2 regions of the Microbispora sp. ATCC PTA-5024 genome follow, and region 2 is predicted to be linked to the other one. Evidence: predicted binding sites of a transcription regulator. Region 2 holds the regulator's gene; the other holds the start of a gene.

Region 1 (15,148 bases), on a different contig from region 2:
CGAGGATCCGCTATGAGTGAACCGACCGCGATGCAAGACCTCCTGAACGCGGAAGGCCCCGCGGCGGTTCCCGGCCTCGGCCGTCCCGACCGGGCGCGGAGCCTCTGGCGCGACACGTGGGACATCCTGCGCCACCGCAAGATCTTCTGGGTCTCGCTGGTGATGCTGGTCGCGTTCCTCCTCATGGCGGCGTTCCCGACGCTGTTCACGCACAAGAACCCCGAGTACGCCACGCTCGCGAAGAGCATGGAGGGACCGAGCGCCGAGGCCTGGTTCGGGTACGACCTGCAGGGCCGCGACGTCTTCGCCCGGACGATCTACGGGGCCCGCACCTCGATCATCGTCGGCGTTCTGGCCACGCTCCTGACGGTCCTGCTCGGCGGCGTCGCCGGCGTCCTGGCCGCCTACTACTCCCGCTGGCTCGACTCCGTGCTGTCCCGCGTGGGCGAGATGTTCCTCGGAGTGCCGTACGTGCTGGGCGCCATCATCATCCTGGGCACCATCGCCCCGGCGCAGTCCAGCCCGGACAAGGTCACGATCATGGCGGTGGTCATCGTCGTCCTGGCCGTGCTCGGCTGGCCGATCCTGATGCGCATCGCGCGCTCGGCCGTGATCCAGGCCAAGCACCAGGACTACGTGCAAGCCGCCCGCGCGCTGGGGGCGGGTCCCGCCCGGATCATCTTCCGGCACATCCTGCCGAACTCGCTCGCGCCGATCCTCGTGTACTCCACGATCACGATCGGCAGCTACATCGGCGCCGAGGCGACGCTCTCGCTGCTCGGCATCGGCCTGCGGGCGCCGGTCATCTCGTGGGGCATCGCGATCGCCGACCACACGTCGTACATCAGGACCGGCGCGCACGCCCTGTTCTTCCCGGCGGCGTTCCTGTCCCTGTGCGTGCTGACCTTCGTCATGCTCGGCGAGGCCGTGCGCGACGCCCTCGACCCCAAGCTTCGCTGAGGAGGCACAGCGAGTGACAGAAGTGCTTTCCGAACACGTGGGCAGCGGATCCGCCGGCGGCGCCCTGCTCGAGGTGGAGGACCTCCACGTCGAGTTCCGGACGCGGGCGGGCGTCGCCAAGGCCGTCAACGGCGTCACCTACAGCGTGGACGCGGGGCGGACGCTGGCCGTGCTGGGCGAGTCGGGCTCCGGCAAGAGCGTGACCGCCCAGACCATCATGGGCATCCTCGACATGCCGCCGGGACGCATCACCGGCGGCCAGATCCGTTTCCGCGGCGTCGACCTGCTCAAGCTTCCCGAAGACCAGCGCAGGAAGATCCGCGGCGAGGGCATCTCGATGGTCTTCCAGGACGCGCTGTCGGCGCTGAACCCGGTGTTCCCGGTGGGCTGGCAGATCGCCGAGATGTTCCGCATGCACCGCGGCACGTCCCGGTCGGACGCCAGGAAGAAGGCCGTCGAGCTCATGGACCGGGTGCGCATCCCGGCCGCCAAGGAGCGGGTCAACGACTTCCCCCACCAGTTCTCCGGCGGCATGCGCCAGCGCATCATGATCGCCATGGCGATCGCGCTCGACCCCGAGGTCCTGATCGCCGACGAGCCCACGACCGCGCTCGACGTGACCGTCCAGGCGCAGATCATGGGGCTGCTCGCGGAACTCCAGCGCGACAGCAACATGGGCCTGATCCTGATCACCCACGACCTCGGCGTGGTCGCCGACGTGGCCGACGAGATCGCCGTGATGTACGGCGGCCGTATCGTGGAGAAGGCGCCGGTGCACGACCTGTACCGGAACCCCGCCCACCCCTACTCGAAGGGGCTGCTGGAGTCGATCCCGCGGGTCGACCTCAAGGGCCAGGAGCTGTACGCCATCAAGGGCATGCCGCCCAACCTGCTCGAGATGCCGACGGGCTGCGCCTTCCACCCGCGCTGCCCGTACCGCCAGGACAACTGCGTGACCGACGTGCCCCCGCTGTACACGATCAGTGGCACCCGCGGCAGCGCCTGCCACTACTGGAGGGAGGTCATCGATGACGGCTCCCGCTGAGTCGATCCTCGAAGTACGGGACCTGGTCAAGCACTTCCCGCTGACCCAGGGCATCGTCTTCAAGCGGCAGATCGGCGCCATCAAGGCCGTCGACGGGGTCTCCTTCGACCTGCACCGGGGTGAGACGCTGGGCCTCGTGGGCGAGTCGGGCTGCGGCAAGTCGACCCTGGCCAAGCTGCTGATGGCGCTGGAGCGGCCCACCTCGGGGTCGGTGCGGGTCAACGGCAGGGACATCACCCAGGCCAAGGGCGGCGAGCTCAAGCGCATGCGCCGCAACATCCAGATGGTCATGCAGGACCCGTACACCTCGCTGAACCCGCGGATGACGGTCGGCGACATCGTGGGCGAGCCGTTCGAGATCCACTCGGACGTCGTGCCCAAGGGCGGGCGGCGCCGCAAGGTCCAGGAGCTGCTGGAGGTCGTGGGCCTCAACCCCGACCACATCAACCGCTACCCCCACCAGTTCTCCGGCGGCCAGCGGCAGCGCATCGGCATCGCCCGCGGGCTCGCGCTGCAGCCCGAGATCATCATCTGCGACGAGCCGGTCTCGGCCCTCGACGTGTCGATCCAGGCCCAGGTCATGAACCTGCTGGAGCGCCTGCAGAACGAGTTCAACCTGGCGTACATCTTCATCGCCCACGACCTGTCGGTGGTCCGCCACATCTCCGACCGGGTGGCCGTGATGTACCTCGGCAAGATCGTCGAGCTCGGCCGGGACAGGGAGATCTACGAGCGCCCGACCCACCCGTACACGCAGGCGCTGCTGTCGGCGGTGCCGGTGCCCAACCCGGAGGGACGCGAGCAGCGGCAGCGGATCATCCTGCAGGGCGACCCGCCGTCGCCGGCGAACCCGCCGTCCGGCTGCCACTTCCGCACCCGGTGCTGGAAGGCGCAGGACATCTGCGCCCAGCAGGAGCCCCTGCTGCAGCTCCGCCAGGGGAGCGACCACCCGAGCGCGTGCCACTTCGCCGAGGCCAAGGACGTCGTCAACGCCCAGTGACCGCCGGCGCTCGCCGTGAGCGCGGTCAGCGTCCGGGTGACAGCCGCACGTGGGCGCCGGGGGGCAGCCCCAGGCGCTCCGCGGCGTCCCCGGCGTTGATCGCCAGGGCGACCAGCCCCGCCGAGTCGGTGAAGGCCACCAGGTCGCCGGGCGGCACCGCGCTGAACGTCTCCCGGTACGGGACCAGGAGCTGACGCCGCCCGAGCCACACGGCGAGGTTCTCCCCGACGTGGGCGCCCAGCTTGCCGAGGTCCCCACAGGTGATCGACAGTTGGACGTTGCCGTGGCGGTCGACCGAGAGCACCTCCCCCTCGGCGGTGCCGTCCCTGAGCCGGCAGGTCGGCGCGGGCAGCGCCACCAGCCGGTCGAGCGGCAGCGGCGGCCCGACGTCGGCGACCGGCCGCCCGGTCGACAGGTGGGCGGCCACCGGCGCGAAGACGTCCCGTCCGTGGAACGTGGGCGAGACGTTGTCCAGGAACAGGTCCTGGTTGGTGATCTCGTACGCGGCTTGCGGCCCGCCCGCCGCGTGGACGGCCCACGACAGCACGCCGTTGTCGGGCCCCACGAAGATCCGGCCGCCCGCCTCCACGGCGACCCCGCGCCGCGTGCCGCCCACCGCCGGGTCGACGACGGCGAGGTGCACGCCGGCCGGGAGGTACGGCAGGGTCTGCGCGAGGATCGCGGCCCCCCGCCGCACGTCCCCGGCGGGGACCAGGTGGCCCACGTCGATGATCCGGGCCTGCGGGGCTATGCCGACGATCACACCGTGGCAGGCGGCGACGAAGCCGTCTTCCAGCCCGTAGTCGGTCAGAAGCGTGATTACACAGGTCACACCTGGTGACATTACGTCTGCCGATCCGGCCTGAACACCCCGGGTTCGCCTACTACGATGAGGGCGGGTTTGCGAGCCCTCGAGGAGGAACGGAATGGACACCGAACCGGCCGGCGACGAAGGGCTCGTCCTCTCCGACCGCGATCGCGAGATCCTCGCGTTCGAGCGGCAGTGGTGGCGCTACGCGGGGGCCAAGGAGCAGGCGATCCGGGAGGCGTTCGGGATCTCCGCCACCCGGTACTACCAGTTACTCGGGGAGCTCATCGACCGACCGGAGGCCCTGGAGCACGACCCCATGCTGGTCAAGCGGCTGCGCCGGATGCGCGCCACCCGTCAGCGCGACCGGGCCGCGCGCCGGTTCGGGATGAGGCCCTGAGGCCATGACCCTCCCCCGCCACGAGGGGCTCGACGCCATCCTGGCCGACCCCGCCGGCGCGGTGATCGGGCTCGACTTCGACGGCACCCTGTCCCCGATCGTCCCCGACCCCGCCGCGGCCCACGTGCACCCCGAGGCCCCCGGCGTGCTCGCCGACCTGGCCGGCCGCCTGGGCGCCGTCGCGATCGTCACCGGGCGCCCGCCGCTCACGGCCCTCGCGCTGGGCGCCACCGCGGGAGGCCCGTCCCTGGAGGACGTCCCCGGGCTGGTGATCCTCGGCCACTACGGCCTCGAACGCTGGGAGGACGGCCGAATCAGCGCGCCGCCCCCGCCGCCCGGGCTCGACCTCGTCCGCGCCCGGCTGCAGGAGATCGCCCGCTCCCTGGACGGCGTCGTCGTCGAGGACAAGGGCCGCGCGGTGGCCGTCCACACCCGGCGCGCCCCCGATCCCGCGGCGGCCCTGGAGGCGCTGCGCGAGCCCGTGGCCGCGCTGGCGGCCGAGGCGGGGCTGGCCGTCGAGCCGGGCCGGATGGTCCTGGAGCTCAGGCCGCCGGGGATGGACAAGGGCAAGGCGCTGTCGTCGTTCCTCGCCGAGCGTGAGGCGCGGTCGGTGATGTTCGTCGGCGACGACCTGGGCGACCTCGCGGCCTTCGACGCGGTGGACCGGGCCGGGATCCCGGGCGTCCGGGTGTGCAGCGGCTCGGCCGAGGTGACGGCGCTCGCGGAGCGGGCGGACGTCGTCGTGGACGGCCCGGACGGGGTGGTGGCCTTCCTCCGCGAGGTCCGCGCCGCCCTGGACTGACGCCCGGGAAGCCGAGCGGCCCTGGGCCGGGGTCGGAGAGGCGCGCGGAGGGGTGCAGCGGCCGTCAAGCGTTCTGCAAGCGGCGGCTTCTAGCCTTCGAGCCATGATGAAGAAGACGATCACGGCCGCCGTGGCCGGCCTCGCCGTCCTGGCCGCGCCCGCGGCCGCGTTCGCGAGCGACACCGCCGCCACGAGCGGCACCAAGCAGCTGCACCTGCGCAAGGGCCTCACGCTCACGATCCCGAAGTCCTGGAAGGTGTACGAGCAGGACAAGGACTGGCTGCGGGTCGTCACCGGCCCCTGCCCCACGGTCGGCACCGACATGTTCGGCTTCCGCGACTCCGGATGCCACAGCTTCTGGGTCATGGGCCCGAAGGCCATCAAGGTGGGCCACGAGCTCTTCAACCCCTACACCCCGGACGGCGCGTTCTACCCCGCCACCGACGTCGGGCCGTGCCCGTACGACAAGAAGCTCTACATCGGCCACATGACGCTCGCCGCGAAGAGCCTGCGGCAGATCGGCCCGGGGCACAAGGCGTACTACCGCAAGTGGGCCGGCACCTGCGTGACCACGACGACCTTCAAGGTCAAGGGGCACTACAACCAGCGCGAGTGGTACCTGCCGACGTCGAAGATCCTGGTCATCGACCAGTGGGACGACCCGCGGCTCAGCGGGATCCTGAAGAACGCGACCTGGAGCTGACGATCCCCACGGCCGCCAGCCCGATCAGGCCGGGGGCGAGCAGGAACGCCGTATGCGTGCCGAAGCCGTCGCCCAGCGCCCCCAGGACGAACGGGCCGCCGCCCGAGCCCGCGCCCGCCCAGATGGAGGCCGCGCCCGACGCCTGGTCGGGGCGGCCGCCCGACACCTCGATCAGGCGGGCCAGCCCCATCGGGTACTGGACCGAGATGCCGAGCCCGCTCAGGGCGAGTCCGGCGTAGCAGACTAGGACGGAGGCCCCGGCCCAGAAAAGCGTCCAGCCCGCCAGGGCCACGCCGAGAGCGCCCAGCAGGATCGACGTCGGCGGGAGCCGCAGGACCAGCCACGCGCCGCCGAACCGGCCCGCGGCCATGCCCGCGAGCATCGCGGTCAGCCCGGTCGCCGCCGCGCCCGCCGACAGTCCCGTCCGCTGGGCGAAAAGCTCAGCTGCCCACAGGTTGAAGGCGAACTCCAGGGCGACGCAGCACAGCAGCACGAAGCCGACGACGTGGAAGCGCCAGCCGTACGGGACCCTGGGGCCGGCGACGGCGGGCGGCGGCGGGACAGGCGCCGGCGGCACCCAGACCCGGCCCATGAGCAGGGCCAGCAGGGCGGTGGCCGCCACCGGCACGAACAGCGCGGACCGCCAGCCGGCGGGAGACTGCGCCAGCACGCTGAACGCGAAGGTGATGGCGATGCCGGCGGTCACGGCGACGGCGTTGGCCTCGCTGATGGCGGCCGCCCCGGCCGGGCCGTGGTGGTCGCTGAGGGCCGCCGTGATCGCGTACAGCGCGACCGAGCCGCTGCCTCCGGCGAGGGTGAAGCCGGAGAGCGTGAAGGGCAGAGCATGACCGAACGCGATGAGGAGCACGCCGGCGTTCATCCCCGCCATCCCGGCCCAGGCGACGGCCCGGCGCCCGAAGCGCCTGGTCAGCGTGGGCAGGGCCAGCCCGCCGGCGACGCCGCTCAGCGCCATCCCGGTGCCGTGCAGCCCGGCGACGGCCTGGGAGACGCCGAGCTCGGCGCGCAGGAGGGGCGTCGCGGCCGACAGGCCGTACAGGTACGTGGCGAACGTGGCGAGCTGGAGGTAGATCAACCAGGTGGGGCGATCCCTGATGAGCCTCGTGTTGCGGTCCAAAGCCAGGCAAGGCTAACGCACGCCGCATCGCGGGCCCACGACTCCCGGCGGGGGACCCTCGTCAGCCCAGGGCGGCGAGCTGGTCCTCGAACCAGCGCAGCGGCGGCAGGGCCGTGGCCGCCTCCCGCAGCCGGGCCCCGCGCTTGAGCCGCTCCTCCTCGGGCATCGTCAGCGCCTCGTGCAGGGCGCCCGCCGTCCCCGTGACGTCGAACGGGTTGACCAGCAGCGCGTCCGCCCCCAGCTCGGCCGCCGCGCCCGCCTCGCGGGACAGCACCAGCGCGCACCGCGGCGACAGGATCGGGCCCTCCTTGGCGACGAGGTTCATGCCGTCGCGGATGGGGTTGACCAGCAGCACGTCGGCCATCCGGTAGGCGGCCAGCGACCGCGGATAGTCGTCGTGCACGTTGAGGATCAGGGGGTCCCAGTCCTCGGTGGCGTACTCGTCCTCGATCTCCTTCGCGCACCGCTGCACGGCGGCGGTGTACTCGCGGTACTCGGGCAGGTCGTGCCGGGACGGGTAGGCGAAGGCCAGGTGGACCACCCTGCCGTGCCACTCGGGATGCCGGGCCAGGAACTCCCGGTAGGCGGTGAGCCCGCGCACGATGTTCTTGGACAGCTCGGTCCGGTCGATCCGGACGATCAGCTTGCGGTCGCCGACCAGATCGCGGATGGCCGCCATGTGCGACTCCACGTCGGGCTCGGCCGCGCGCCGCCGCAGCGCCTCGCCGTTCACGCCCAGCGGGTGCACGCCGATCTGGGTCGTGCGGTCGTCGTACGAGACGACCCCGGCGGCGTGGTCGACGTGGGCGCCGAGGAAGGTCTCGCAGCAGTCCATGAACGCGCGGGCCCATCGCGCGGTGAGGAACCCGGCGTGGTCGGCCCCGAGGATGCCGGTGAGGACCTCCGCCACGACGTCGTCCGGCAGCAGCGAGAAGTACTCCGGGGGCGCCCACGGCGTGTGGCTGAAGTGGGCGATCCGCAGGTCGGGCCGCTCGACGCGGAGCATGGCCGGGGTGAGGGTCAGGTGGTAGTCCTGCACCATGACGCGGGCCCCGTGGCCGGCCTCCTCGGCCAGCGCGAAGGCGAACGCGCCGTTGTAGTCGCGGTACGACTCCCACTCGCGGCGGAAGCGCGTGCCGAACTCCGGCGTCAGGGGCGTGTTGTACAGCAGGTGGTTGACGAACCAGAGCGTCGAGTTGGCCACCGCGTTGTAGGCCCGGTGGAAGACGGCCGGCGGGATGTCGAGCATCCGCACCGGCCCGGTGTCGAAGGCCTGGTCGAGCCGGCCGCCCGGCGCGAGCCGCACCGCGCCGCGGTCGCCGTCGGACAGGGCCGCGCAGACCCACAGGACGTCGCCGTCCCTGACCACCTCGGAGAGCCCGGAGACCAGTCCGCCCCCGCCTCGCCGCATGGTGAGCGCGCCGTCGTCGGAGAGCGTGAACGACACCGGCCCTCTGTTGGAGGCGATCAGGGTAGTGCTCATGTTCGGCTCCCCCGGGACTGAACGGTCGGGCATGCCGGAAGATTAATAAAAGCCGACCTTCGTCAATAGGATGTCAAGCGATCGAGGAAGGGCTGGATTCGGCATGGCACTGGACGAGACGACCGAGGACCTCGCCCGATCGGCCGCCCAGGGTGACCACCGGGCGCTGGGCGAGCTGCTGCGCCGCATCGAGCCCGACGTGTTGCGGCACTGCGAGCGTCTTCTACCGTACCGGCAGGACGCCGAGGAGGCGTCACAGGACACGCTGCTGGCCGTGGCGCGCAACATCGGCAGGTTCGAGGGCCGGGCCAAGTTCAGCACGTGGCTGCACATCGTGACCGTGAACTGCGCGCGGACCACCTATCGCAGCCTCAAGCGGCGGGCGTCGGAGCAGGCGGAGGAGCTGCCCGACCAGCGTCCCGACCCGCGCAGGGTCAGCGTCATCGCCGGCTCGCGGCTCGACCTGCTGGACGCCATGGAGGCGCTGGAGGCCGCGCGACCCGACCTGGCCCAGGCGCTCGTGCTGCGGGACATCTGCCAGCTCGACTACAACGAGGTCGCCGACCAGCTCGGCATCCCCCTCGGGACGGTCAAGTCCCGTATCCACCAGGCGCGCAAGTACGTCCAGACCGCGCTCGGCGAAGCGTACGGCTGACTTCCGCGGTGTCTCTGGGTGATACGGAACGTCTCGCCATTTGAGACGTTGGAACGGACACCGGGGACGGCGGGGTACAGTGCTAGGGACCCTTCGCGGGTCGACAACTGAATATTGCTCATCCAGAGGGGTGGAGGGACCGGCCCTGCGAAGCCCCGGCAACCCTCCCGGTGACCGAACTCGTGCCTCACGAGGCCGGCCGGGACAGGTGCCAATTCCGGCTCGTGACCAGGGTGGTCACCGAGCGAAGATGAGGGAAAGGCCTCGCTTCATGGCGCACACGAACGCTTCCGACTTCGGCCCCGCCACCGGTCTGTCCTGCCGCGAGTGCGGCGCGATCTACGACCTCGGCCCGATCTTCGCCTGTGCCGAGTGTTTCGGCCCTCTCGAAGTGGCCTACGACTTCGGCGAGGTCCGCCGGGAGGACATCGAGTCCGGCCCCACGAACATCTGGCGCTACCGTTCGCTGCTCCCCGTCCCGCCGGACGTCGCGGCCAAGCCCAACCTGCAGCCCGGCTGGACCAAGCTCGTCAGGGCCGACCGCCTGGCCGCCGAGCTCGGCCTGCGGTCGCTGCACGTCAAGGACGACTCCGGCAACCCCACCCACTCCTTCAAGGACCGGGTGGTCGCGATCGCGCTGGAGGCAGCCCGCACGTTCGGCTTCCACACGCTGTCGTGCTCGTCCACCGGCAACCTCGCGGGCGCCGTGGGGGCCGCCGCCGCCCGCGCCGGGCTCGACTCCTGCGTGTTCATCCCCTCCGACCTCGAAGAGGCCAAGATCACCATGGCCTCGGTGTACGGCGGCCGGCTCGTCGGCATCGAGGGCACCTACGACGAGGTGAACCGCTTCTGCTCCGAGCTGATCGGCGACGAGCTGGGCGAGAAGTGGGGCTTCGTCAACGTCAACCTCCGGCCCTACTACGCCGAGGGCTCCAAGACGCTGGCGTACGAGATCGCCGAACAGCTCGGCTGGCGGCTGCCCGAGCAGATCGTCATCCCGGTGGCGTCCGGCTCCCAGCTCACCAAGGTCGACAAGGGCTTCCGCGAGCTGATCAGGCTCGGGCTGGTCGAGGACCGGCCGTACAAGATCTTCGGCGCGCAGGCCGAGGGGTGCTCGCCGGTCTCCCAGGCGTACAAGGCCGGGCAGGACGTCGTCCAGCCGGTCAAGCCGGACACCATCGCCAAGTCCCTCGCCATCGGCAACCCGGCCGACGGGCCGTACGTGCTGGACATCGCCCGGCGGACGGGCGGCGCCGTCGAGGACGTGACCGACCGCGAGGTGGTCGACGCGATCCGCCTGCTGGCCAGGACCGAGGGGATCTTCGCCGAGACCGCGGGCGGCGTGACCGTCGGCGTGCTGGCGAAGCTCGTCCGCGAGGGCCGCCTCGACCCCGAGGCCGAGACCGTGGTCCTCAACACCGGCGACGGGCTCAAGACGCTCGACGCGGTCGCCGAGCACGCCCGCCCGTCGGCCGTCATCCGGCCCTCGCTCGCGGCATTCCGTGCGGCTTTCGCCAACTGAATACGTTTCCTCAGACCCACCCGAAGCTAGAAAGCGAGCCAAAAATGAGCGTTTCCGTACGGATTCCGACGATTCTGCGTACGTACACCAACGGAGCCGCGGAGGTATCCGGGGACGGTGGAACGCTCCGGGAGGTCCTGCAGAAGCTCGACGCGGACTATCCGGGCATCGGCGGGCGCATCCTCGACGAGACGGGCAAGATCCGGCGTTTTGTCAACGTCTATGTCGGTGAAGAGGATGTCCGATTCGCCGAGGGCCTGGACACCCCCACACCTGACGGAGTGCACATCTCCATCATCCCCGCTGTCGCCGGCGGGTGAGCCTGGAGGTGCCCGGTGAGCACCTGACATGCGCTTCTATCGTTGTAGAAGTCAAACGGCCCTAAGCGAAATGGTGCAATTCTCAACTATCGAGCAGTAAAGTTAATATTCTCCGATCCTGCTATGAGCGAACGCCGCGTAGTAGTTTGCGGATTGACTCTGTTGTCCTACGCCTTGACACGGGTATGGTCGAAGACGATCGACGAAACCGGGGGCTTCTTGTGTGTGGTCCCCAGCCCAGCAAGAGGAGTCGGAAAGTGGCGCAGGGCACCGTCAAATGGTTTAACGCGGACAAGGGCTACGGCTTCATCGCGGTAGACGGTGGGAAGGATGTGTTCGTCCATTACTCGGCAATCATGATGGACGGCTACAAGGCCCTCGAGCAGGGCCAGCGGGTTGAGTTCGACATCACGCAGGGTCAGAAGGGCCCGCAGGCGGAGGCGGTCCGGGCCGTCTGATCCCGTCGAGGACTACACAGAAGGCCTGGCCCGCCCGTGCGGGCCGGGCCTTCGGCGTGTTTCCCGAGGTGGCGGACGTACCCGTCCAAGCTGGTCAGCAGGGCTTCCGCTTGCACTCGCAGGGGTAGAGTGCTAAATACATGTTTGGCACTCTGAGGTCGAGAGTGACAACAACCGGGATCGGGGCGATGGGGTCCGCGCAGGAGCGGGCCCATGCCGTCGCGGGCGTCGGCTCGGTCCGCTGCAAGCCACCCTGCTACTGGGAGGTCTAGCCTTATGGCAGCCAAGATGATCGCGTTTGACGAGGACGCCCGGCGCGGTCTCGAGCGCGGTATGAACCAGCTCGCCGACGCCGTCAAGGTGACCCTCGGCCCCAAGGGCCGCAACGTCGTGCTGGAGAAGAAGTGGGGCGCCCCCACGATCACCAACGACGGTGTCTCCATCGCGAAGGAGATCGAGCTCGAGGACCCGTGGGAGAAGATCGGGGCCGAGCTGGTCAAGGAGGTCGCGAAGAAGACCGACGACGTCGCCGGTGACGGCACCACCACGGCCACCGTGCTCGCCCAGGCGCTGGTGCGGGAGGGTCTGCGCAACGTGGCCGCCGGCGCCAACCCGATGGCCCTGAAGAAGGGCATCGAGGCCGCCGTCGAGCGCGTCAGCGAGGAGCTCTCCAAGCTCGCCAAGGACGTGGAGACCAAGGAGCAGATCGCCTCCACCGCCTCCATCTCCGCCGCCGACACCGAGATCGGCTCGCTCATCGCCGAGGCGATGGACAAGGTCGGCAAGGAAGGCGTCATCACCGTCGAGGAGAGCAACACCTTCGGCCTGGAGCTTGAGCTCACCGAGGGCATGCGCTTCGACAAGGGCTACGTCTCGGGCTACTTCGTCACCGACCCCGAGCGCATGGAGGCGGTCTTCGAGGACCCCTACATCCTCATCGTCAACTCGAAGGTCTCCGCGAACAAGGACCTGCTGCCGCTGCTCGACAAGGTCGTGCAGTCCGGCAAGCCGCTGGTCATCATCGCGGAGGACGTCGAGGGCGAGGCCCTGGCCACCCTGGTCGTCAACAAGATCCGCGGCCTGTTCAAGTCCGTGGCCGTCAAGGCCCCCGGCTTCGGCGACCGCCGCAAGGCCATGCTGGGCGACATCGCCACCCTGACCGGTGGCCAGGTCATCTCCGAGGAGGTCGGTCTCAAGCTCGAGAACGCCACCCTCGACCTGCTCGGCCGCGCCCGCAAGGTCGTCATCACCAAGGACGAGACCACGATCGTCGACGGCGCCGGTGACGCCGAGCAGATCGCCGGTCGCGTGAACGAGATCCGCGCCGAGATCGAGCGCACCGACTCCGACTACGACCGCGAGAAGCTCCAGGAGCGCCTCGCCAAGCTGGCCGGCGGCGTCGCCGTCATCAAGGCCGGCGCGGCGACCGAGGTCGAGCTGAAGGAGCGCAAGCACCGCATCGAGGACGCCGTCCGCAACGCGAAGGCCGCGGTCGAGGAGGGCATCGTCCCCGGCGGTGGCGTGGCCCTGCTGCAGGCGGGCGCCAACGCGTTCGACAAGCTCGAGGTGAACGGCGACGAGGCGACCGGTGCGGCGATCGTCCGCAAGGCGCTCGAGGAGCCGCTGAAGCAGATCGCCGTCAACGCCGGCCTCGAGGGCGGCGTCGTGGTGGAGAAGGTCCGCAACCTGCCCGCGGGCGAAGGCCTCAACGCCGCCACCGGCGAGTACGTCAACATGTTCGAGTCGGGCATCATCGACCCGGCCAAGGTGACCCGCTCGGCGCTGCAGAACGCGGCGTCCATCGCGGCGCTGTTCCTCACCACCGAGGCCGTCATCGCCGAGAAGCCCGAGAAGGAGAAGGCCCCCGCCATGCCCGGCGGCGGCGACATGGACTTCTAGTCCGCGCGCCGTAGGCCCTCCGCGCCGCGAGGCGCACAGGCGAACAGGTGGAAGGGGTCGCTCCGGTCGTCCGGGGCGGCCCCTTCTCCGTTCCTGGGTGAGCGCTACCGGGGGACGGGGCCGTTGAGCTTGCCGCCGTGGCCCTCGACCACCATGCAGGTGACCGAACGGCTGCGGGCCCAGGCCGACTGGCTCGGCGGGTAGAGCACGAAGCTCCTCAGCCGGTCGAGCATCGGGCTGTCGGCGAGCATGCGGTTGAGGCGCTTCTCGCACTGCTCGGACGCCTGGTTGCCCGCGGCCTCCCTGCCGGGCCACGCCTTCACCGGGAGGTCGAACTGGGTGATCACCTCGGCGTCGTGGGCCTGGGTGCACGGCACCCCGGTCACGCTGGTGACCACGACGCCGTCGGCCACGCCGTTCACGCAGTCGCCGGGGCGCAGGGCGGTGCTGGCGACGGAGCCTCCGCCGGTGATCGTGCCGTTCGCGTCCAGCTGGGCCGACGTGAGCACCGCGACCAGGGCGACCGCGACGATCAGCGCCACCCAGACGCCCGACAGGACCAGGCCCGCGACGGCGAGGCCTCGACCGCGCTCCCCGCGCCTGCGGATCTGCCTGAGCGCGATCACGCCGAAGACGACCGACAGCAGGACGCCGCCGATGATCCCGAACACGAGCGACGTGACGGCGAACCCGTTCATCCGGGGTCGCGGCGGGACCTGTCCGTACGGCGGATAGGGCATGCCGTACGGCGCGCCGTAGGGATCGGCGGGCGGCCCGGCGTAGGGTCCCGCGGGCGGCGTGCCGTACGGCCCGGCGGGCGGCGCCGCGTACGGCCCGGCGGGCGGGGTGCCGTAGGGGCCTGCCGGAGGTCCGGGATAGGCGCCGGCGTACGGCCCCGCGGTCGGCGCGCCGTAGGGATCGGCGGGCGGTCCGGCGTACGGCCCTGCCGGCGGCGCGGCGTAGGGGTTGGGCGGCGCGGACGGATCGCCGTAGGGGCCGGCTCCCGGGTGGGGAGCGCCGTACGGCCCCGGTGGGGGAGGAGAGGCGTCGGGGGTCACGTGACCACATAGTGGCCCTTGTGGTGTTTCGTCCGCAACGCGACTATTCCCGCTCGGGTACCCGCCTCACAGGCTGCCGCCGCGCACGGCGATGCGGGCGAGCAGGGACGGCGCGACGCGTCCGGTGGCGTCCGTCAGGGAACGGCCAGCTCCGCGGGCAGGTCGCGGGCGTGGAGGACGGTGAGCGAGGTGACGGCCCGGGTGAGGACCACGTAGAGGCGGGCCGGCCCGCGGTCCTCGGCGGCGACGATGTCGGCGGGCTCGGCGACGATCACGTGGTCGTACTCCAGGCCCTTGGCGAGCGTGGCGGGCACGACGAGCACCCGGTCCTCACCGGTCGAGTCGGGGCCGAGGACCGTGTGCGGGACGCCCTCCAGCGCCGCCGAGACGGCCGGCACCGCCGCGTCCGCCACGATGACGCCGATCGACCCCTCGCGCCCGATAGCCTGCCGTACGGCCTCGGGGACGGCGGCGACGGCGTCCGGGACCGGCCGTACGGACAGGGACCCGGCGCCGGGACGCAGCGACCGCGGGGCGGCGAGGTCGGGCGCGACCGAGGGGAGCAGTCGCGCCGCGAAGTCGAGGACCTCCCGTGGCACGCGGAAGCCCAGCGTCAGCTCGGTCACCTCGCCGGACGGCTGGCCGAGGTGGTCGAGCACGGTCTTCCACGAGCGGGCCGACCAAGGCGTGGTGCCCTGGGCCAGGTCCCCCAGCACGGTGGCCGAGCCGTTGCGGCAGCGGCGGCCGAGCGCCCGCAACTGCATGGCCGACAGGTCCTGGGCCTCGTCGACGACCAGGTGCCCGTGGGAGGGCGTGCGCTCGATGAGGTCGGCGATCTCGTCGAGCAGGGCGGCGTCCGCGGCCGTCCACTTCGCCGTGCGGTGCGATTTGTACGGCTTG
Region 2 (14,022 bases):
GGGCCCGGCACCCCGGCACCCCGACGCCCGCCGCACAGGGCGGCGGACGCGGGACAGGCTCAGGACGCGGCGCCGGGCGGCGCGGGGCCGGGCATGTGAAAACGCCGCACCTCCCGTGGGGGAGATGCGGCGCGGGAAGCCCTCGAGGGACTTACTTGCCGGCGGCCTGCAGGGCGGCGGCGCGCTTGGCGATCGCCGACTTCCGGTTGGCGGCCTGGTTCTTGTGAATGACGCCCTTGCTGACGGCCTTGTCGAGCTGCCGCGAGGCGGCCTGGAGCGCCACGAGCGCGTCGTCGACGTTGCCCTGGTCGGCGGCCTCGCGGAACTTGCGGACCGCGGTCTTCAGGGACGACTTGACGGCCTTGTTGCGAAGCCGGCGCTTCTCGTTCTGCCGGTTCCGCTTGATCTGGGACTTGATGTTCGCCACGAAGAAGCCTCAGTTACGTCTTGGTCGGATGGGGCGCGCGGGCTGATGAGAGGGCGCGCCACACGCAGTTGTACAGGATACCAACAGCCGGCTGCGTCGCTCAAATCACGCCGCCCGGCCGCCGCCTGCCGCCTCATGGTACCCCGGAAACCCCGGACGACTCCGCATCCCGGCCCGGACGGACCCAGCCGTCCTCGTACTCCCGCCAGTCCTCCTCCGTGGCCGCGAAGTCGACGTACAGGGCGAGGCCGATGGCGGTCCTCGGGCCGTGCCCGGACAGGGCCAGCCGGGCGCCCTCGGCCGCGACGGCGACGCTCTCCGCGCGGTCGGCGAGCGGCATGCCGTGGTCGTGGTACGCGGGCGCGCCGATGAGCAGCGTCTTGTCCTCGGGCACCAGGTCCATCCCGAGTGTGGTCTGGCGCACGACGTGGCCGCCGTACAGGGACCCGAGAGGCGTCCACGAGTCGTACGTCATGATCGCGACCTGGTCGGTCAGACCGGCGATCTGCCGGAAGTACGCCGGCGTCCAGTACTTGTCGTGCCCGATGATCAGGCGGGACGGCGCGCGGGTGCCGGGCAGCGGCTCGATCTGCTGGGTGGAGACCGACAGCAGCCGGTCGCCGATGGCCCGCCTGGTCTCCCGCAGGACGGCCGGCAGCGCGGGGTCGCCGCTCGGGACGGGCTCGAAGTCGTAGTGGACGCCGTCGTAGCCGAGGCCGACCAGGGTCCGGGCGCCCGCGACGATCCTCGCCTGGACGGCCGGGTCGGCCAGATCCAGATGATGGAGCCCGTTGTCGTTCACGGTCTGCCCGAGCCAGGCCGACACCCGCACCCCCGGCAGCCGTTCCCGCCACCATTTCAGGAAATTTCTGGCATTGGGGTATCGGTCGGGCGGCAGAGTCCCGTCGTACGCGAACGGCCCGCTGTGCACGTACACGTCCTTGATCCCGCTCGCCCGGATCCGTACGGCGAGGGCGTCGACGTCCGCGGCCGTGCGGCGGCCGTCGACCCACGCGTGCCCCATCCAGAGCGCGTCGTGCCCGGTGGTCCCCGTCCACGCGGCGGGTGAGCCGGTGTACTGGACGCGCAGGGCGACGGCCGCGGCGAGCAGCAGCACAATGGGCACGGCGGCGACCGGCGCGGCCCACCGCAGGACGCGCCTCGTGTTCAAGGCAAGCATCCGGACATGCCACCATGGAGGGTGGCTGGTCCGCCAGCCCTTGACGGGAGGGCCCGCCGAGCGCGGCGAGGCGGCCCGCCCGACCGGCAGTCACACCCCAACTTTGTCGAAACGGACCTCGGTGCGCACTCAGCCTGGCCAGACCGACCCCGCGTTGATCCGCAACTTCTGCATCATCGCGCACATCGACCATGGCAAGTCCACCCTCGCCGACCGGATGCTCCAGCTCACCGGCGTGGTGGACGAGAGGTCCATGCGCGCGCAGTACCTCGACCGCATGGACATCGAGCGGGAGCGCGGCATCACGATCAAGTCGCAGGCCGTGCGGCTCCCGTGGAACGGCCACGTCCTCAACATGATCGACACGCCCGGCCACGTCGACTTCACCTACGAGGTGTCGCGGTCGCTCGAGGCGTGCGAGGGCGCGATCCTCCTCGTGGACGCGGCGCAGGGCATCGAGGCGCAGACGCTGGCCAACCTCTACCTGGCCATGAACGCCGACCTGCACATCATCCCGGTCCTGAACAAGATCGACCTGCCGGCGGCGCAGCCCGACAAGTACGCCGAGGAGATCGCGGGGCTGATCGGCTGCGACCCGGGCGACGTGATGCGGGTGTCCGGCAAGACCGGTGAGGGCGTCAGGGAACTGCTCGACCACGTGGTGGAGCACGTCCCGGCGCCCGTCGGGAACGCCGACGTCCCCGCCCGGGCGCTGATCTTCGACTCCGTGTACGACACCTACCGGGGCGTCGTGACGTACGTCCGGGTGGTCGACGGACACCTGTCCAAGCGCGAGCGCGTGCTGATGATGTCCACCGCAGCGCAGCACGAGCTGCTGGAGATCGGCGTCATCTCGCCCGAGCCCATGCCGTCCGATCGGGGCCTCGGGGTCGGCGAGGTGGGCTACCTGATCACCGGCGTGAAGGACGTGCGCCAGTCGCGCGTCGGCGACACGGTCACCAATGCGGCCAAGCCCGCGGCCGAGCCGCTGGGCGGCTACGAGCACCCCAAGCCGATGGTCTACTCGGGGCTCTACCCGATCGACGGCGACGACTACCCGGAGCTGCGCGAGGCGCTCGACAAGCTGCGGCTCAACGACGCGGCGCTCGTCTACGAGCCCGAGACGTCGGCCGCGCTCGGCTTCGGCTTCCGCTGCGGCTTCCTCGGCCTGCTGCACATGGAGATCGTGCGCGAGCGGCTGGAGCGCGAGTTCAACCTGTCGCTGATCTCGACCTCGCCGAACGTCATCTACCGCGTGGTGATGGAGGACGGGCGCGAGGTCGTCGTCACCAACCCGTCCGAGTTCCCCGCCGGCAAGATCGCGGAGATCTACGAGCCGATGGTCAAGGCGACCGTGCTGGCGCCGGCCGAGTTCATCGGCGCGATCATGGAGCTGTGCCAGGGCCGCCGCGGCCAGCTCCAGGGCATGGACTACCTGTCGGAGGACCGGGTCGAGATCCGCTACACGCTCCCGCTCGGCGAGATCATCTTCGACTTCTTCGACCAGCTCAAGTCGAAGACCCGCGGATACGCGTCGCTCGACTACGAGCCGTCCGGCGAGCAGGACGCCGACCTGGTGAAGGTGGACATCCTGCTCCAGGGCGAGACGGTCGACGCGTTCAGCGCGATCGTCCACCGCGACAAGGCCTACTCGTACGGCGTGGAGATGGCCAAGAAGCTCAAGGAGCTCATCCCGCGGCAGCAGTTCGAGGTGCCCATTCAGGCCGCCATCGGGGCCCGCGTGATCGCCCGCGAGAACATCCGGGCCATGCGCAAGGACGTCCTCGCCAAGTGCTACGGCGGTGACATCAGCCGTAAGCGCAAGCTGCTGGAGAAGCAGAAGGAGGGCAAGAAGCGGATGAAGATGGTTGGCCGGGTGGAGGTCCCCCAGGAGGCCTTCGTCGCCGCCCTCTCCACCGAGGCGCCCTCCGCCGACAAGGGGAAGAAGTAGCGCCCCTTAATCCATTAGCACCAAAACTTGTCGTTCGGTTACCTTCTGCCCATGAGGATTCTCTCCGTCAATGTGGGCATGGCGCGGGATGCCGAGTGGGCCGGAGACCTGGAGCGCACGGCCATCGACAAGCGGCCCGTCGAGGGGCGGGTCGCCGTGCGGGAGAACGGGCTGGCGGGCGACGAGCGAGCCGACGTCGCCAACCACGGCCACCCCGACCAGGCGGTCTACGCGTACGCCCGGGAGGACTACGACTGGTGGGAGCCCCAGATGGGCCGGTCCCTGCGGGACGGCCAGTTCGGGGAGAACCTCACGACCGCCGGCGCCGACCTCACGAACACGCTCCTCGGTGAGAAGTGGCGGGTCGGCACGGCCCTGCTGGAGGTGACCGCGCCGCGGGTCCCGTGTGTGGTGTTCCGCAACTGGCTCGACGAGCGCGGCTGGGTCAAGCGCTTCACCGCGGCCGGGCGCACAGGGGCGTACTTCCGCGTGGTCGAACAGGGGGACCTGGGCGCGGGCGACGGGGTCGAGGTGCTGGAGCGGCCCTCGGCCAGTGTGACGATCGGCGAGGCGTTCCGGGCCTACCACGGGGACAAGGACCTGATGCGGCGCCTGCTCGCCCTGCCCGGCCACTCCGACAAGTGGGACCGCGTCGCGCGGCGCGTCCTCGGCTGATCGCGGTACGCCCCGCGGGGAAGGAGGCCGGACCACCCAGGAGATCCGGCCCCCTTCCGCTCGTGGCCGTCAGCGCAGGACTTCGCGGCCGTCAGTCAGCGCGGGACCTCGTGGCCGTCAGCGCAGGACGGAGTACAGCGCCGAGGTGAGGGAGCCCTTGGCGTCGTCCTGGTCGATCGACCAGATCATGGAGCCGCCGAGGCCCTTGAGCCGGATGTAGGCGGCCTTCTCCAGCAGCACGGCAGGGTCGTCGTACGACCAGAACTCGGTGCCGTCGTAGAGCCATAGGGTGCCGGTGCGCAGGTCGCGGTAGCGCTTGCCCGGCTTGTTCACGAGGTTCTTGTAGTCGTCGCTGCCCGGGGCCCAGGTGCCGGGGGCGGGGCCGGTGGCCGGGGCGTACAGGCCGTTGCCGGTGGAGGTCACGCCGGTCCAGCCCTGGCCGTACGCGGGGACGCCGACCACGATCTTGCGCGCGGGGGCGCCGCGGCTGATGAAGTCGCGCACGGTCTGGTCGACGCTGTAGCGGACCGGGTTGGGGTCGCGGGGGTCGGTGAGCAGATTGGACTGGTGGCCCGTGCGGTTCTCCCACGGACCGTGCAGGTCGTAGCCCTGGACCGTGGCGAAGTCGAGCTGGTCGAAGACCTTGGCGACCTCGAAACCGGCGTCGATCTTGGCGGCGGCGGCCGGGAGGAACGCGGTGAGCTGGGTGTTCCTGTCGAAGGCCCGCATCTGACGGCGCAGCTCGGCCAGGAAGAGCGTGTAGTTGCGCCTGTCCTCGGGCCGGATGACGTTGCCGTCGTTGCCCGAGGAGCCGGGCCACTCCCAGTCGAGGTCGATGCCGTCGAACACGCCCGCCCCGGCGCCGGCGGGCAGGCCCGGCAGGTCGCCCTTGAGCCACAGGTCGACGCACGAGGCGGCGAGCCTGGCCCGGGACTCGGGGGTGAGAACGGCGTCGGAGAAGTACTTAGAGCCGGTCCAGCCGCCGAGCGAGACCAAAACCTTCAGGCCCGGGTGCTTCGCCTTGAGCTTCTTGAGCTGGTTGAGGTTTCCCTTGAGCGGCTGGTCGACGGCGTCGGCGACGCCGTCGACGCTCTCCTCGGCGGACACGCCGCGCTGCCAGTCGGCCCAGGGGTCGGCGGAGTAGCAGGTGCCTTCGGGGCCCACGAACCCGAAGGCGTAGTTGAGATGGGTCAGCTTCGCGGCCTCGCCGCTCGTCTCCACGTCCTTGACGTGGAAGTTGCGCCCGTAGATGCCCCACTGGACGAAGTAGGCCACCCGCTTGTAGCGGTCCTCGGCGGCGGGGTGGGCCTGGGCCGCCGCCGGAGCCAGCCCTGCCGCCAAGGTGGCGGCGACCGCCACGGCGAGGGTCCTTCTCATGAGCACGCCGGCCTCCCAGGCAATTCTTATAGGAAAGTTTCCTGTAAATTGCCGTGATCGTAGACCCCGGTCATCGGGGCGTCAATGGCACGCCCGGGTGGCCGGCAGGCCGAGGAGAGGCTCACCGCGGTCGGCCCGGCGCGTGCCCGGAGGGCGCGCCACCGCGATCGTGCGGGCCGGCGTCGTCCTGCAAGCGGTCGTGGACAACCGCTGCCGGGGCTCACGGATGCATGAGGAGCAACGGGTCGCAGGTGTCGGTTCCGGTCAGCTTGGGGTTGTTAGGGTCTCTCAGCACCTTCTCGCTGTTGACGATGTAATAGCCTCCGGCGGGCCGAGGTATCACGATCAACGTCTGATACTGCATGAGCGCCTGCGCCTGGGCCGTGGTCCCTCCGTGCCCGAGAGAGGTCCTCAGCATGGTCCTGAGCATGGCGAAGAGATTGTCGTGGCCGAACCCGGGCCAGATGAGCACCCGGTAGGTGTGCGGGATGAGCCCGAGATTCTGGCTGAGACCCCGGATCGACACGCGCGAGTCCGCCCAGTTGGCCACGGTTCTGGCGGCCAGGTTGTCCTGGGCGGCGAGGTCATGCGAGGACTCCCCTCGCGCCCGCGCCATGTGGATGTGCAGCTGGTTGAAATCTCTGGCCTGCTTCGAATTGATTCCCAGTCCCACAGGGGCGGGAACGACGGTGGGAGGCTGGGTGGCGTAATAGTCGGCGGCACTCCAATAATTCGGTGCGCTGCTGCCGCAGATCCAGGAACATTCGATGCCGTAGATCCGCTCGGTGGGGACGAGAATGTAGTTGACGTAGTTCTTCTTGCTCTGGTTGCCGGCCATCACCACGTAGTCGGCATGGTTCTGCCGGCAGGTGTTGTTGCTGTGACACTTCTGGCTGCGCTGCCAGAGAGAGTCCGAGTCGGTGGTCTTGCCGCACTCCTTGGGGTCTGGCCCTTTGCCCGCTGAGGACGCGGCCAGCGCGTGCCCGGCACCGGAGAGGATGCCCGCGCCCGCGAGCACGCCGGTGCCCGCCAGGCCGGAGAACTGGATGAACCGGCGGCGCGTCAGCTCGCTCGCCTCGTCGTTCGACCGTTCGCCGTCACGCATGATTACCCCCGACAACCCTTGAAGATCGATGTGCCCGGCCACGTTGATCCCCTCGCGATCGGCCGATAAAAGCCCCTGGCGCAGCCTTGAGTTGCAGCAGGAAAGACCGAAACCCTTTCCCTGGGCGCTGCGAGAACCCCACTCTCGGGCGTGCACGGCGACTGGCCTCACGAGGGCGATGATTTGTGATGGCGGTGCGCGGCGGCGGAGCGGGCGCGCATTAAAATGACCGGCACGCCATATCGTGCGATATGGGGTGAGTGCCTCAAAGATGGATGGGTTGGTACTTCCCTGATGGAGGCGTACGGTCTCCGGCATTCGCCCCCCGAGTCTTCCGGTGGGAACCGGCGCCCCGCCCCGAGCCGGAGACGGACCCCGATGATCGGGGCGTCGATGGCAGCGCCGGAGTGACGGCAGACTGGGAGACGTGCCTTCCGTTCTTCCCGACGGCGACCCCGTCCCGGCCTCCGGCGAGCTGCCGCCCGGCGCGCTCGACGGGCTCGGCTCGCGCCCGTTCGGCTTCTACGTGCACGTGCCGTACTGCGCGACCCGCTGCGGCTACTGCGACTTCAACACCTACACCTCTTCCGAGCTGGGCCCCGGCGCGGACCGGCGCGACTACGCCGCGACGGTGATCGAGGAGGTGCGGCTGGCCCGCCGCGTGCTGGGCGACGCCGCCCCGCCCGTCGAGACCGTGTTCTTCGGGGGCGGCACGCCGACGCTGCTGCCCGCCGCCGACCTCGTGCGGATCCTCGACGCCATCGGGGAGGAGTTCGGCGTGCGCCCGGACGCCGAGGTGACGACCGAGGCCAACCCCGAGTCCGTGGACCACGCCTACCTCAAGGAACTGCGGGAGGGCGGCTTCACCCGGATGAGCTTCGGCATGCAGAGCGCCGCCGGTCACGTGCTCGCGGTCCTCGACCGGCGGCACACCCCCGGCCGCCCCGCGCAGGCCGTACGGGAGGCACGTGAGGCCGGGTTCGAGCACGTCAACCTCGACCTGATCTACGGCACGCCGGGGGAGACCGACGACGACTGGCGGGCCTCGCTGACGGCCGCCCTCGCCGCCGGGCCCGACCACGTCTCGGCGTACTCGCTGATCGTCGAGGACGGCACCCGCCTCGCGGCGCGGATCCGCCGCGGCGAGCTGCCGATGCCGGACGACGACGTGGCGGCCGACCGCTACCTCATCGCGGAGGAGATGCTGACGGCCGCGGGGATGGGCTGGTACGAGATCTCCAACTGGGCGCTCGACGAGGAGGCCCGCTGCCGCCACAACCTGCTCTACTGGACGGGCGGCGACTGGTGGGGCGCGGGGCCCGGCGCGCACAGCCACGTCGGCGGCACGCGGTGGTGGAACGTCAAGCACCCGGCCGCCTACGCCGCCCGCCTGGCCGGCGGTGCCTCCCCGGGGCACGCCCGGGAGGAGCTGTCCGCGGCGGACCGGGAGGTGGAGCGGGTCATGCTGGAGCTGCGCCTGGAGAGCGGCTTCCCGCTGGCGGACCTGCAGCCGCGCGCCCGTACGGCCTGCGCCCGGGCTCTGGCGGACGGGCTGCTGGAGGTCGAGGCGTTCAAGGCGGGCCGGGCCGTCCTCACGCTGCGCGGCCGGCTCCTCGCCGACGCCCTGGTCCGGGACCTGACCTTCTAGCCCGGGCTAGGAGACCGGGTCGGTGACGAAGTCGATGAGCTCCTCGACCCGGCCGAGCAGCTCGGGCTCCAGGTCGGCGTAGGTCCGGACACGGCCCAGGATGTGCCGCCACGCCTCCTGGGGGTCCATCCGCCAGCCCAGCGCGGCGATCACGCCCTCCTTCCAGGGCACCCCGCGCGGCACGTCCGGCCAGGACGGGATGCCGAGAGCGGACGGCTTCACGGCCTGCCAGACGTCCACGAACGGGTGGCCGACGACGAGCACGTGGTCGCCGGACACCTGGGCGGCGATGCGGCTCTCCTTCGAACCGGGGACGAGGTGGTCGACGAGCACGCCGAGCCGCCTCCCGGGCTCGGGGGCGAACTCCGCGACGATGGCGGGCAGGTCGTCGACGCCCTCCAGGTACTCGACCACGACGCCCTCGACCCGCAGGTCGTGCCCCCAGATCCGCTCCACGAGCGAGGCGTCGTGGACGCCCTCGACATAGATCCGGCTGCCCTTGGCGACCTGGGCCCGCAGGCCCTCGACCGCGATGGAGCCGGACGCGCTGCGCAGGGGGCCCCTGGGGCCCGCGGCCGGCCGTACGAGGGTCACCGGCCGGCCCTCCAGGAGGAACCCGGCGGGCGTGAGCGGGAAGATCCGCCGCCGCCCGAACCTGTCCTCCAGCGTCACGGCCTCCTTGTCGCAGGCCACGACCGCCCCGCAGAACCGGCCCTCCGCGTCCTCGACGACGAGGTCGGGCTCCGCGGGGACCTCCGGGATCTGCCCTCGCCGGGGCCGCCGCCAGTCGCCGGAAAGCACGTCCCGCCCATACATGCCGGGAACGCTAGCAAATCGGAGGCCGCGCCGCGGGCGGTCAGGCGGCGCCGCGGCGCCGTGCCCCGGCCCGCCGGACGAGCACCACGACGGTGACGACGACGGCCGACAGGAAGCCGACCACGGGCAGCGCCAGGAACGCGACCGCGCCCCCCACGATCTTGCCGGCGTTGGCCGCGAACTGCTTGCCCACGCCGAACCTGACGCCCTCGCCCTCGCAGGTCACCTGGTACGTCGCGGCCTTCGGCACACCGACGTCGAACAGCAGCTCCCACGTCGTGCCGTTCACCGAGACGGTCTGGGACGCAGCGGGCTTGGTCAGCGTGACGGACGGGTCCTGGCCGTCCCCCACCTGGCACTGCACGTTGGTCGGCTGGTCGGCCGCGGCGTAGATCGCCGGCTTGTCGTGCGGGTCGAGCGCGACGCTCACGGTCTGGCCGCTCGCGAACGTCGTGGACGGTGCGGTGTCGTCGATCGTGGAGAAGATCCCGCCCGCGAGGCCGCCGACGCCGGCGACCACCAGGACGACGAACAGCGCCCAGGCCAGGAAGATCCACAGAAGCCGGGGGCGTACGGGACCGGACGCCTGCGGAGGGCCGTACCCGCCGTACGGGCCGTACGACGGCGGGAAAGCGGGGGTGGGCCCGTACTGCTGCCCGGGGGTCGCGTCCCGCGGCAGCCGGACGGTGGCGTCGGCGGGCCCCTGGGGGAAGTTCTCGCTCATGGGCGGAAGCTTCGCGTATGTCACTTGTAGGGGATTTGCAGTCCGCTTGCCCCGGCTGCCCATCGTGTTATCGCACGCTGCGGGGTGGTAGCCGTAGACTTGGCACTCGGGAACACAGAGTGCCAGGCTTTGTGTTTCCCAAGCACAGGAGGTGACACCTTGCTCGACGACCGCAAGCTCGCCGTTCTGCGCGCCATCGTCGAGGACTACGTGTCCACCAACGAGCCGGTGGGCTCCAAGGCCCTCGCCGACAGGCACAACCTCGGCGTCTCGCCCGCCACCATCCGCAACGACATGGCGGCGCTGGAGGAGCAGGGGTACATCGCCCAGCCCCACACCAGCGCGGGCCGGGTGCCGACCGACAAGGGGTACCGCCTGTTCGTCGACCGGCTCTCCCAGATCAAGCCGATGTCGGGCGCGGAGCGGCGGGCGATCGAGACCTTCCTGGCCGGGGCCGTGGATCTCGACGAGATCGTCATGCGGACCGTGCGGCTGCTCGCGCAGCTCACCCGCCAGGTCGCGGTCGTGCAGTACCCCTCGCTGACCAGGTCGTCGGTGCGCCACGTGGAGATCGTCCCGCTGGCGGCCCGCCGGGTGATGCTCGTGCTGATCACCAACACCGGCCGGGTCGAGCAGCGCGTCGTCGACCTGCCCGAGGAGGTGGGCGACGAGCGCATCGCGAACCTGCGCGGCATCCTCAACGGCTGCCTGGACGGCTGCGGCCTGTCCAGCGTGCCGGAGACCGTGGCCGACGTCCCCGACCGGCTGCCGCCGGAGGACCGGCAGGTGGCCGCGACGATCCTGTCCGTCCTGCTGGAGACGCTCGTCGAGCGGCACGAGGAGAAGATCGTCTTCGGCGGCACGGCCAACCTCGCGGCCGCCGACTTCAGCGTGGGGCTGCGCGACGTGCTCGAGGCGCTGGAGGAGCAGGTCGTGCTCATCCGCCTGCTGGGAGAGACCCACGGCATGTCCGAGCTCACCGTAAGGATCGGCTCGGAGAACCCCTACAGCGGCCTCCGCGGCACGTCCATCGTCGCCGCGGGGTACGGTTCGGGCGACAAGGAACTGGCCCGGCTCGGAGTGCTGGGCCCGACACGAATGGACTATCCGGTGACGATGGGTGCGGTCCGCGCGGTGGCGCGTTACGTCGGCCAGATCCTGGCGGGGTCATAAGTGTCCAACGACTACTACGCGACTCTCGGCGTGCGTCGCGACGCGAGCCAGGAAGAGATCAAGAAGGCGTACCGCCGCCTCGCCCGGGAGCTGCACCCGGACGTCAACCCCGACCCGGAGACCCAGGAGCGGTTCAAGGAGATCACCCAGGCGTACGAGGTGCTGTCCGACGCGAGCAAGCGCCGGATGTACGACCTCGGGGCCGACCCCTTCGGCGGCGGCGCGGGCGCCGGGGCCGGCGGGTTCGGCGCGGGCTTCCCGTTCAGCGACATCATGGACGCCTTCTTCGGCTCGGCCGGGACGGCCCGCGGCCCGCGCTCCCGCGCGCGGCGGGGGCGCAACGCCACCATCCGGGTCGAGCTCGACCTGTCGGAGGCCGCGTTCGGCACCACGCGGGAGATCGTCGTGGACACCGCCGTCCTGTGCGAGGTCTGCCAGGGTTCCGGGGCCGCCGCCGGCACCCACCCCGACACCTGCGACATGTGCCACGGCCGCGGCGAGGTCTCCCAGGTCACCCGCTCGTTCCTCGGCCAGGTCATGACCTCCCGGCCGTGCCCCCAGTGCGGCGGGTACGGCAGCGTCATCCGCCACCCCTGCATGGAGTGCTCCGGCGAGGGCCGGGTCAGGACCCGCCGCACGATCAAGGTGCGGATCCCGGCCGGAGTCGAGGACGGCACCCACATCCAGCTCGCGGGCGAGGGCGAGATCGGCCCCGGCGGCGGCCCTCCGGGGGACCTGTTCCTCGAGATCGTCGAGCGGCCCCACGCGATCTTCGAGCGGCGCGGCGACGACCTCCACTGCACCGTGCACATCCCGATGACGGCGGCCGCCCTGGGCACCTCGATCTCGATCGAGACGCTCGACGGGCCCGAGGACATCGACGTGCGCCCGGGCACGCAGGCCGGCCAGGTCATCCCCCTGTACGGCAAGGGCGTCCAGCGCCTCAACGAGAACGGCCGGGGCGACCTGCTCATCCACGTGAACGTCGAGACGCCGACCAAGCTCGACCCGCCGCAGGAGGAGCTGCTCAAGGAGCTCGCCAAGCTGCGCGGGGAGGAGCGCCCGCCCGGGAAGTTCTCCCCCGGCCAGCAGGGCTTCTTCTCGCGGCTCCGCGACGCCTTCAACGGCCGCTGACCCACGCGCGGGCCCCGGGCCGGCGGGCCCGGGTGAGGAGAAGTCATGAGCGTTCCCGTGTTCCTGGCCGGCGCGGCCGCCCTCGCGGCCGATCCGGTCGTCCTCGACGGCCCGGAGGGCCGGCACGCGGCGGCCGTCCGGCGGCTGCGGCCCGGCGAGCGCGTCGACCTGACGGACGGCGCGGGCCGGGTCGCCGAGTGCGAGGTGGCGACCGCCGGCAGGGACGCCCTGACGGCCCGGGTGCTGCGCCGCTACGAGGTGGAGGCCCCGCGGCCGCGCCTGGTGGTGGTGCAGGGGCTGCCCAAGGGCGAGCGGGGCGAGCTCGCGGTCGAGATGATGACCGAGGCCGGGGTGGACGTGATCGTCCCGTGGGCCGCGGCGCGCTGCGTGACGCAGTGGAAGGGCGACCGGGCGGCCAAGTCGCTCGCCCGCTGGCGGAGCGCCGCCCGGGAGGCCGCCAAGCAGGCCCGCCGCTTCCACCTGCCGGAGGTGACCGAGCAGGCCGGCACGGCCCGGGTGCGGGAGCTGATCTCCGGCGCCGCGCTCGCCGTCGTCCTGCACGAGGAGGCCGCCGAGCCGCTCAGCGGGCTCACGCCGCCGAAGGCCGGCGAGCCGGGGGACGTCGTCGTCGTGGTCGGCCCCGAGGGCGGGATCGCCGACGACGAGATCGCGGGCTTCCGGGACGCGGGAGCCGTACCGGCCCTGCTGGGGCCGACCGTGCTGCGGACCTCGACCGCGGGCGTCGCAGCCGCGGCCGTGCTTCTGGCCCGCTGCGGCCGCTGGTAGCCCACACCCCGCAGACCGGCAGGGCTCGGCGGGGACGGCGAGGGCGTCGGCGTGACGGTCGCGCCCGGCGGTCTCTAGGACGCAGGCGTGGAGGCCGCGTCGGGCGCCACCGAGTCGCTCGCCGTCGGGGACGGCGAGGGCGTCGGCGTGACGGTCGCGCTCGCCGGAGCCGACGGGGTCGCGGTGGACGTGGGCGGCTGGGACGACGGCGGCGGGGTCTGCGCGGGCGCGCAGGAGGGGCCGTTCGTCGTCTCCGGCTCGACCACCCCGGCGCTCGGGGCGGGCGTGGCGCAGGGGTCGGACCTGCTCGGTGTGGGCTTGGGGCTCGCCCCGGCCCTGTGCGTGGGGGGCGGCGTCGGGTGCTGAGTCCCGTGCGTCGCCCCGGTGGTGGGGACGACGATCTGGTGCGTCGCCCCGGGCGCCGGGGGACGCTGGATCGAGGAGGTGTCGGGCTGCTGGTTGCCGTCGGCTCCCACCTGCGAGATGCCGGTGGACTCGGCCACCTGGGTGCGCAGGTCGGGGACGAGCATGACGACCGTGCCCGCGACCAGGACGGCCCCGGCCACGGAGGCGCCGACGCGCCACCACATCACGTTCCGCAGGCCGCGCAGTCCCCGGTTCTCGATGCGCGTGCGGATGATCTCCAATCCTTCGGGAGACGGCACGACCGAGTCCGCCTCCGCGCGCAAGGCACGGCGCAGCAGGTCGCCGTACTCGTCGTCGGGCGGGAAGGTCATGAGAACTGCTCCAGTGCCATGCGTAGTGCGGCCATGCCGCGGGCCGTGTGACTCTTCACCGCGCCCTTGCTGATCCCCATCGCGTGCGCGATCTCGGCCTCGGACAGGTCGCCGTAGTATCGCAGCACCAGCGCCTCGCGCTGCCGGGTGGGCAGGCTGCGCAGCGCCTCGATGACGGCCGACCGCTCCAGCTCGCCGATGGCGCCGTTCTCGGCGCTCGGCGCGTCCGGCAGCCCCTTCGGCGCGTACTTCTCGACGACCGCGCGATGACGCAGCACCGAACGGGATC

The links. The regulator HrcA, encoded in region 2, represses chaperone genes, less so after heat shock. The targets are predictions, from matches to a motif close to TTGGCACTCTCNNNNNGAGAGTGCCAA.
Region 1: the regulator HrcA is predicted to act here: its motif matches at 11,436-11,462, upstream of groL (chaperonin GroEL).

The regions. Positions count from the first base shown of each region.
Region 1 is NZ_KI866527.1:514,933-530,080, reverse strand. It holds gene MPTA5024_RS36920 (ABC transporter permease) at 1-20, shown strand, start outside; gene MPTA5024_RS36915 (ABC transporter permease) at 13-960, shown strand; gene MPTA5024_RS36910 (ABC transporter ATP-binding protein) at 974-2,005, shown strand; gene MPTA5024_RS36905 (ABC transporter ATP-binding protein) at 1,989-3,005, shown strand; gene MPTA5024_RS36900 (SAM hydrolase/SAM-dependent halogenase family protein) at 3,031-3,837, opposite strand; gene MPTA5024_RS36895 (DUF3263 domain-containing protein) at 3,932-4,213, shown strand; gene otsB (trehalose-phosphatase) at 4,218-5,015, shown strand; gene MPTA5024_RS36885 (hypothetical protein) at 5,119-5,718, shown strand; gene MPTA5024_RS36880 (MFS transporter) at 5,684-6,853, opposite strand; gene MPTA5024_RS36875 (alpha,alpha-trehalose-phosphate synthase (UDP-forming)) at 6,915-8,336, opposite strand; gene MPTA5024_RS36870 (RNA polymerase sigma factor) at 8,440-8,991, shown strand; SAM riboswitch class I at 9,107-9,248, shown strand; gene thrC (threonine synthase) at 9,263-10,513, shown strand; gene MPTA5024_RS36860 (MoaD/ThiS family protein) at 10,558-10,833, shown strand; gene MPTA5024_RS36855 (cold-shock protein) at 11,091-11,291, shown strand; gene groL (chaperonin GroEL) at 11,568-13,190, shown strand; gene MPTA5024_RS36845 (DUF4190 domain-containing protein) at 13,295-14,248, opposite strand; gene MPTA5024_RS36840 (HelD family protein) at 14,383-15,148, opposite strand, start outside.
Region 2 is NZ_KI866522.1:2,499,721-2,513,742, reverse strand. It holds gene rpsT (30S ribosomal protein S20) at 152-427, opposite strand; gene MPTA5024_RS11400 (hypothetical protein) at 561-1,607, opposite strand; gene lepA (translation elongation factor 4) at 1,729-3,558, shown strand; gene MPTA5024_RS11390 (MOSC domain-containing protein) at 3,610-4,233, shown strand; gene MPTA5024_RS11385 (glycoside hydrolase family 18 protein) at 4,351-5,610, opposite strand; gene MPTA5024_RS11380 (CDP-diacylglycerol diphosphatase) at 5,831-6,757, opposite strand; gene hemW (radical SAM family heme chaperone HemW) at 7,143-8,363, shown strand; gene MPTA5024_RS11370 (DUF3097 domain-containing protein) at 8,370-9,179, opposite strand; gene MPTA5024_RS11365 (hypothetical protein) at 9,220-9,903, opposite strand; gene hrcA (heat-inducible transcriptional repressor HrcA) at 10,063-11,076, shown strand; gene dnaJ (molecular chaperone DnaJ) at 11,077-12,210, shown strand; gene MPTA5024_RS11350 (16S rRNA (uracil(1498)-N(3))-methyltransferase) at 12,256-12,996, shown strand; gene MPTA5024_RS11345 (hypothetical protein) at 13,071-13,733, opposite strand; gene MPTA5024_RS11340 (SigE family RNA polymerase sigma factor) at 13,730-14,022, opposite strand, start outside.